Regions from separate parts of the Pantoea sp. NSTU24 genome, predicted to be linked through region 2. Evidence: predicted binding sites of a transcription regulator. Region 2 holds the regulator's gene; each other region holds the start of a gene.
What was found. The regulator PurR, encoded in region 2, represses purine synthesis genes. The targets are predictions, from matches to a motif close to CANGCAAACGTTTGCNTG.

Region 1 (2,272 bases), 2.5 Mb from region 2:
AGATCCTGCCGCTGGTGGCGGCTTATAACTCGCTGCTGAGCAAGCTGCGTGAGGCCTGGTCATCCCAGCGTCAGTTCCTGGAGGATGCCGCCCATGAGCTGCGTACACCCGTGACCGCCGTAACGCTACAGCTGGAAAACCTGCGCCAGCATATTCAGCCCGGTGAGGCGAGCCGGCAGTTCAGCCAGCTGGAAGCGGGCGTCACGCGCACCCGTCATCTGGTTACACAGTTGCTCAACGTCTCGCGCCAGGATGACCAGAGTGTGGTCGCCAGCGTTGAGCATATTGAACTGGAAGATCTGCTGAAGGAGAGCATCGAGCAGCTGATGGTGGTGGCAGATAAACGCGGCATCGATATCGGCTTTAACGGCACCACGCAGTACCGCCTGCAGGCCAGCCGCTCTGAACTGCGTAGCCTGTTCGACAACCTGATTGGCAACGCCATGCTGCACACGCCGGAAGGCAGCCTGGTAGATGTTCTGCTGCATCGGGTTGCGGGCAGGACAGTGGTCGATATTGTTGATAACGGCACGGGCATGCCGGACGCTTTCATTGACCGCGCATTCGATCGTTTTACCCGTTCGCCCGACGCCAAAGCGCAGGGCAGCGGCCTCGGATTATCGATCGTGCGCAACGTCGCACAGAAATATCAGATGCAGGTCGCCCTTTCCAACTGCCTGACGCCACAGGGTTCCGTTTGTGGTTTGCAGGTTCGCGTCACTCTTCCCTGATCCCGCCCGTTTGATCACGAACCAGACAACGTAAACGGTTGCCTGGTTCCGTTCGATCCTGGTCATTATTGTGAAGCAAATCACAATTTCGCTGAATTGTAATGCAACACTTTTTGACAAACGTGAGCAAAATCTATTTTCTATCGGACTGTTACAGGCACGCTACGCGGGCTGAAAACGGCTGTTTTTGCTGAACCTCTTATTCCCCTCCAGGGGACCGATATCTCTCTGACTGCCTCTGCTGGGTGGCGGTCAAAAGCATGTGGCTGATGATAATGAAATATAAAACGTTGATAGCAGGTGCCGCGCTGGCATGTTCACTGACCGGTGCTGCGCAGGCCGCAGAAAGCGATCCGCAGTATGTTTCAGACTGGTGGCATCAGAGCGTTAACGTGGTAGGCAGTTACCACACCCGCTTCGGACCGCAGTTCAATAACGACGTTTATCTGGAATATGAAGCGTTTGCGAAGAAAGAGTGGTTCGATTTTTACGGCTACCTCGACGTGCCTAACTTCTTTGGCGTGGGCAACAGCAACGCTAACGGCGTGTTCGATCACGGTTCACCGATGTTCATGGAAATTGAGCCGCGCTTTTCCATCGATAAGCTGACCGGCACCAGCCTGGCCTTTGGTCCGTTCAAAGAGTGGTACTTCGCGAACAACTACATCTACGACATGGGCCGTAACAGCGGCAATCGCCAGAATACCTGGTATATGGGTCTGGGCACCGATATCGATACGCATAGCGATGTCGGGCTGTCGCTGAACGTTTATGCGAAATACCAGTGGGAAAACTACGGTGCGGCGAACGAAAACAGCTGGGATGGCTATCGCTTCAAGGTGAAATACTTCGTGCCCATCACCACGCTCTGGGGCGGTAATCTGGGCTATGTCGGCTTCACCAACTTCGACTGGGGTTCCGATCTCCGCGATAAAGCCGGCCCATCACGCACCAGCAACTCCATCGCCTCCAGCCACATTCTGTCACTGGGTTACGATCACTGGCATATCTCTGCGGTGGCACGTTATTTCCACAACGGCGGCCAGTGGGCAGATGGTGAGGACGTGAACTTCGGCACAGGACCATTTGAGTTGAAATCAACCGGCTGGGGTTACTACCTGGTGGCGGGTTATAACTTCTGATAACAACAGGCGGCGCAGCGTGCCGCCTGTTGTGCTGCCGCGCTGGCAGGAAATCAACCTTCCTGGCCAGCGCATCTGTTTACAGACCTTGCAGTTAAGCACGACCCGTTCACGGCAATCACTCCTGCGACTTCTCAACGTTGATACGCCATGGAATGTTGAATTTATCGATAAACATCGCAAAGCCATTTGACCAGAAGGTCTCCTGCCACGGCGTCGTCACCTTGCCGCCTGCTGACAGTTTTTCAAACCAGGCTTTACCCTCTTCGACATCATTGGTGGAAAGGCTGACCGCATAACCGGCATGCTCAGACGCTGGCGGCTTCGCGGTATCGCCATCGCTCAGCATCAGTTCGCCATCACCAATGCGCAGCTGCGCATGCATGATCTTTTCTGGCG
Region 2 (2,272 bases):
GGCAGTTTCAGCGCGGCAGCCCAGGAGTTGCATCGGGTGCCCTCTGCCATCAGCTACACCGTGCGCCAGCTCGAGCAGTGGCTGGCAGTCCCGCTGTTTGAACGTCAGCATCGGGAAGTGGTACTGACTCCGGCTGGGGAACATTTTGTGCGCGAAGGGCGCAGCGTCATCAAAAAAATGCTCGCTACCCGCAGACAGTGTCAGCAGCTGGCGAATGGCTGGCGCGGCCAGCTGAGTATTGCCGTTGACCGTATCGCCAAGCCTCAGCGTACCCGTCAGCTGGTCAAAGATTTCTATCGCCACTTTCCGGACATGGAGCTGAGCATCAGCTATGAAGTGTTTAATGGTGTCTGGGATGCACTGGCTGATGGGCGGGTGGAGATCGCGATTGGCGCCACTCAGGCCATACCGGTAGGCGGACGTTTTGCCTTCCGCGATATGGGCACACTGAACTGGCGCTGCGTAGTCGCGCCCGATCATCCTCTGACGCAGGCAAGCCAGATCGATGATGACACACTGCGCAGCTGGCCGTCACTGGTACTGGAAGACACCTCGCGGGCGTTGCCGCGCCGCATGACGTGGACGCTGGATAATCAGCGCAGGCTGGTCGTGCCGGAGTGGCAGACCGGGCTGGAGTGTGTGCAGGCTGGATTGTGTGTGGCGATGGTGCCCGGTCATCTGGCCAGGCCACTGCTCGACAGCGGCGATCTGGCCGAGCTGACGCTGCCGGTTCCCTTTCCGGACAGTCCCTGCTGCGTCAGCTGGGCAGAAGATCGTGCATCACCCGCGACAGGCTGGTTGCTCAGCTATCTGGGTGATGCACAGACGCTTAATCAGGAGTGGTTAAGCGAAGATTAACGTCGGTAGTCGCGGAACGGGCCGTCGGCGACGGAACGACGTTCGATCAGCGTCGGGTGAACCTCAATGGTTTGCGACACTTCGCGTTTGCTGGTGATACGGTCCAGCAGCATATCCAGCGCTTTTTCACCCAACTGGGCTTTTGGCTGATGAACGGTGGTCAGGGCTGGTGCGAAATAGCGCGCGTTGCGCACATTGTCATATCCGATCACCGAAATATCCTGAGGAACGCGCAGCCCCATCTCATCGGCAGCACAAATCGCGCCCATCGCCATGATGTCGCCGCCACAGAACACCGCTGTAGGACGCTGTTTCTGCGACAGGATCTGCTGCATTGCCTGATAGCCTGATTCCGGCTCAAAGTCACCCTGAACAATCCATTCGTCCCGTGGCTGAATACCTGCTTCTTCCAGCGCTTTCAGGAAACCGGCATGGCGGCCGCCACCGGTATTACGCTCCATCTGGCCGGGGATAGCCCCGATATCACGGTGTCCGCGTTCAATCAGATAGCGGCCAGCCAGATAACCGCCCTGGAAGGCATTGTCCAGCACTGTGTCGGTGAAATCAGCGCGGGATTCGCCCCAGTCCATCACCACCATCGGGATATTACGGTTCTCTTCCAGCATCTGCAGCAGGTCGTCCGGGTATTCGGAGCACATCACCAACAGGCCGTCTACGCGCTTCTGCGCCATCATACTGAGATAGGCGCGCTGCTTTTGCAGATCGTTATGCGCATTACCCAGGATCAGCGTGTAGCCTTTATCAAAGCAGTGATTCTCAACGGCTTCGATAATTTCAGCGAAGTAGGGCGCTTCGCTGGAGGTAGCCAGAAGCCCCAGCGTGCGGGTGTGGTTCACTTTCAGGCTGCGTGCCACGGCGCTCGGCGAGTAGTGCAGTTCTTTAATCGCCTGCCAGACCGCATCACGCGTCTCTTCAGCGACAAAGCGGGTTTTGTTAATGACGTGCGAAACGGTGGTTGTGGAGACGCCAGCGCGTTTTGCCACATCTTTTATTGTTGCCATGAGAATCGGACTCCAGTGCTTATCTAACGCTATGATAAGCTTAATGTTAAACGTTTGCGTATGCTCAGGGAATTTTTCGCAAAAATGCCGCGTTTATGGCGGCTGAACAGCCGCTGGCGGAGGTAAACACGCCTGAAAAGATGCGCAAACGGAATCAGCGTTGCGCGCGTTGCGCAACGAAAGCGGGATTCTAACAAGGCTGGGCGGATAAAACGAGATTTTTACCGTATCCTGTGGGAAAATGGAGTAACCCTGAAAACAGTAAGGTTAAGAGGTGAGCAATGAGTTCCGATCTCAAACTGGCGTTAATGACCACCGTTGGCTGTCTGCTGATGATTGTGGCCTTTAGTTTTACCGCCATTCTGCACTAAAAAAAAGCCGGGACTTTCCCG
Region 3 (2,272 bases), 2.1 Mb from region 2:
TGAAGTCGGCTGGCTGGCCGGTAAACAGAAGGGCAAGGCCCGCCAGGCGCAGCAGGAGGCGATAGCCAGCGGTCAGGTAGCGATGGTGGTCGGCACCCATGCGCTGTTCCAGGAGCAGGTCCGGTTCAGCGGGCTGGCGCTGGTCATTATTGATGAGCAGCACCGGTTTGGCGTCCACCAGCGACTGGCATTGTGGGAAAAGGGCGAAGAGCAGGGTTTTCATCCGCATCAGCTGATCATGACCGCCACCCCGATCCCGCGCACCCTGGCGATGACCGCCTATGCCGATCTGGATACTTCCACTATCGACGAGCTACCGCCGGGACGTACGCCGGTGACCACGGTGGCGATCCCCGACTCCAGACGTGATGAGATCGTGGCGCGGGTTGAGCACGCCTGTCGCGAAGGACGTCAGGCCTACTGGGTCTGCACCCTGATTGAAGAGTCAGACCTGCTGGAAGCCCAGGCAGCGGAAGCGAGCTGGGAATCGCTGAAAACGGCGCTGCCTGGCTTAAACATCGGGCTGGTGCATGGCCGGATGAAACCCGCAGAGAAACAGGCGGTCATGCAGGCGTTCAAGGCCAATGAGCTGCAGCTTCTGGTCGCAACAACCGTCATAGAAGTGGGCGTGGATGTGCCTAACGCCAGCCTGATGATCATCGAAAATCCGGAGCGGTTAGGGCTGGCGCAGCTGCATCAGCTACGGGGGCGTGTTGGTCGTGGTGCCGTCGCTTCCCACTGCGTGCTGCTCTATAAAGCGCCCCTGAGCAAGACGGCGCAGAAGCGTCTGCAGGTGCTGCGCGACAGCAATGATGGCTTTGTGATTGCCCAGTTCGACCTGGAGATCCGCGGCCCCGGTGAGCTGCTGGGCACACGCCAGACCGGGAACGCTGAATTTAAAGTGGCTGACCTGCTGCGCGATCAGGCGATGGTGCCGGAAGTGCAGCGCGTGGCGCGCCATATCCATCAACACTATCCCGAACAGGCCAGCGCCCTGATTGAACGCTGGCTGCCAGAGAACACCCGTTACACCAACGTCTGAGTCAGATCCCGCTGTTGCGGCCGGTTTATCCCCACGGGCAAACGATTGCTTTTAGCCTGCGGATGATTACAATCGCCACACACTTTTTCGGGAAGAACAGAAGATGTCCATCACTCCGCAGCCAGACCAGCCCTCCGCCCAGCACAGCGAACTGATTTACCGTCTCGAAGATCGTCCACCGCTGCCGCAGACGCTGTTTGCCGCCGGTCAGCATCTGCTGGCGATGTTCGTTGCGGTGATTACCCCCGCCATTCTGATTTGTCAGGCGCTGGGTTTGCCTGCAGAGGATACCCGGCACGTAATCAGCATGTCGCTGTTTGCCTCGGGCGTCGCCTCACTGCTGCAAATCAAAACCTGGGGACCGGTCGGCTCGGGCCTGCTGTCAATTCAGGGCACCAGCTTTAACTTCGTAACGCCGCTGATCATGGGCGGAATGGCGCTGAAAAATGGCGGAGCTGACGTGCCCGCCATGATGGCTGCCCTGTTTGGCACGCTGATGGTCGCCTCCTGTACCGAAATGGTGTTGTCGCGCGTGTTGCATCTGGCGCGCCGGATTATCACGCCACTGGTTTCCGGTATTGTCGTGATGATTATTGGCCTGTCGTTGATTCAGGTGGGATTGACCTCAATCGGTGGCGGCTTTGCTGCCATGAACGACCACACCTTCGGCGCACCAAAAAATCTGATGCTGGCGGGTGCCGTGCTGCTGGTGATTGTGCTGCTTAACCGGCAGAAAAATCCCTACCTGCGTGTAGCCTCACTGGTGATTGCAATGGCGGTGGGTTATCTGCTGGCTTGGGCGATGAACATGCTGCCTGCTGCGGGTGTGCCGGCTAATCAGCCGCTGATTGTGGTGCCAGCCCCGCTTTACTATGGTCTGGGTTTTGACTGGAATCTGCTTATCCCGCTGATGCTGGTGTTTATGGTGACCTCACTGGAAACCATCGGCGATATCACCGCGACCTCCGATGTCTCTGAGCAGCCGGTCAGCGGTCCGCTCTATATGAAACGCCTGAAAGGCGGCGTGCTGGCGAACGGTCTTAACTCCTTTGTTTCCGCGCTGTTTAATACTTTCCCGAACTCCTGCTTCGGACAGAATAATGGCGTGATTCAGCTGACCGGCGTGGCCAGCCGCTACGTGGGCTTTGTGGTGGCGCTGATGCTGATTGTGCTGGGGCTGTTCCCGGCAGTTAGCGGGCTGGTGCAGATGATCCCTGAACCGGTGCTCGG

Region 1: the regulator PurR is predicted to act here: its motif matches at 759-776, upstream of ACLHDD_RS17015 (nucleoside-specific channel-forming protein Tsx).
Region 3: the regulator PurR is predicted to act here: its motif matches at 1,077-1,094, upstream of ACLHDD_RS15285 (nucleobase:cation symporter-2 family protein).

Annotation. Positions count from the first base shown of each region.
Region 1 covers NZ_JBKIWZ010000001.1:3,590,186-3,592,457, reverse strand. Annotated here, with positions in the region: gene ACLHDD_RS17020 (sensor histidine kinase) at 1-731, shown strand, start outside; gene ACLHDD_RS17015 (nucleoside-specific channel-forming protein Tsx) at 1,007-1,873, shown strand; gene yjdN (VOC family metalloprotein YjdN) at 1,992-2,272, opposite strand, start outside.
Region 2 covers NZ_JBKIWZ010000001.1:1,111,278-1,113,549, forward strand. Annotated here, with positions in the region: gene punR (DNA-binding transcriptional activator PunR) at 1-858, shown strand, start outside; gene purR (HTH-type transcriptional repressor PurR) at 855-1,880, opposite strand; gene ACLHDD_RS05485 (YnhF family membrane protein) at 2,162-2,251, shown strand.
Region 3 covers NZ_JBKIWZ010000001.1:3,194,977-3,197,248, forward strand. Annotated here, with positions in the region: gene recG (ATP-dependent DNA helicase RecG) at 1-1,042, shown strand, start outside; gene ACLHDD_RS15285 (nucleobase:cation symporter-2 family protein) at 1,146-2,272, shown strand, end outside.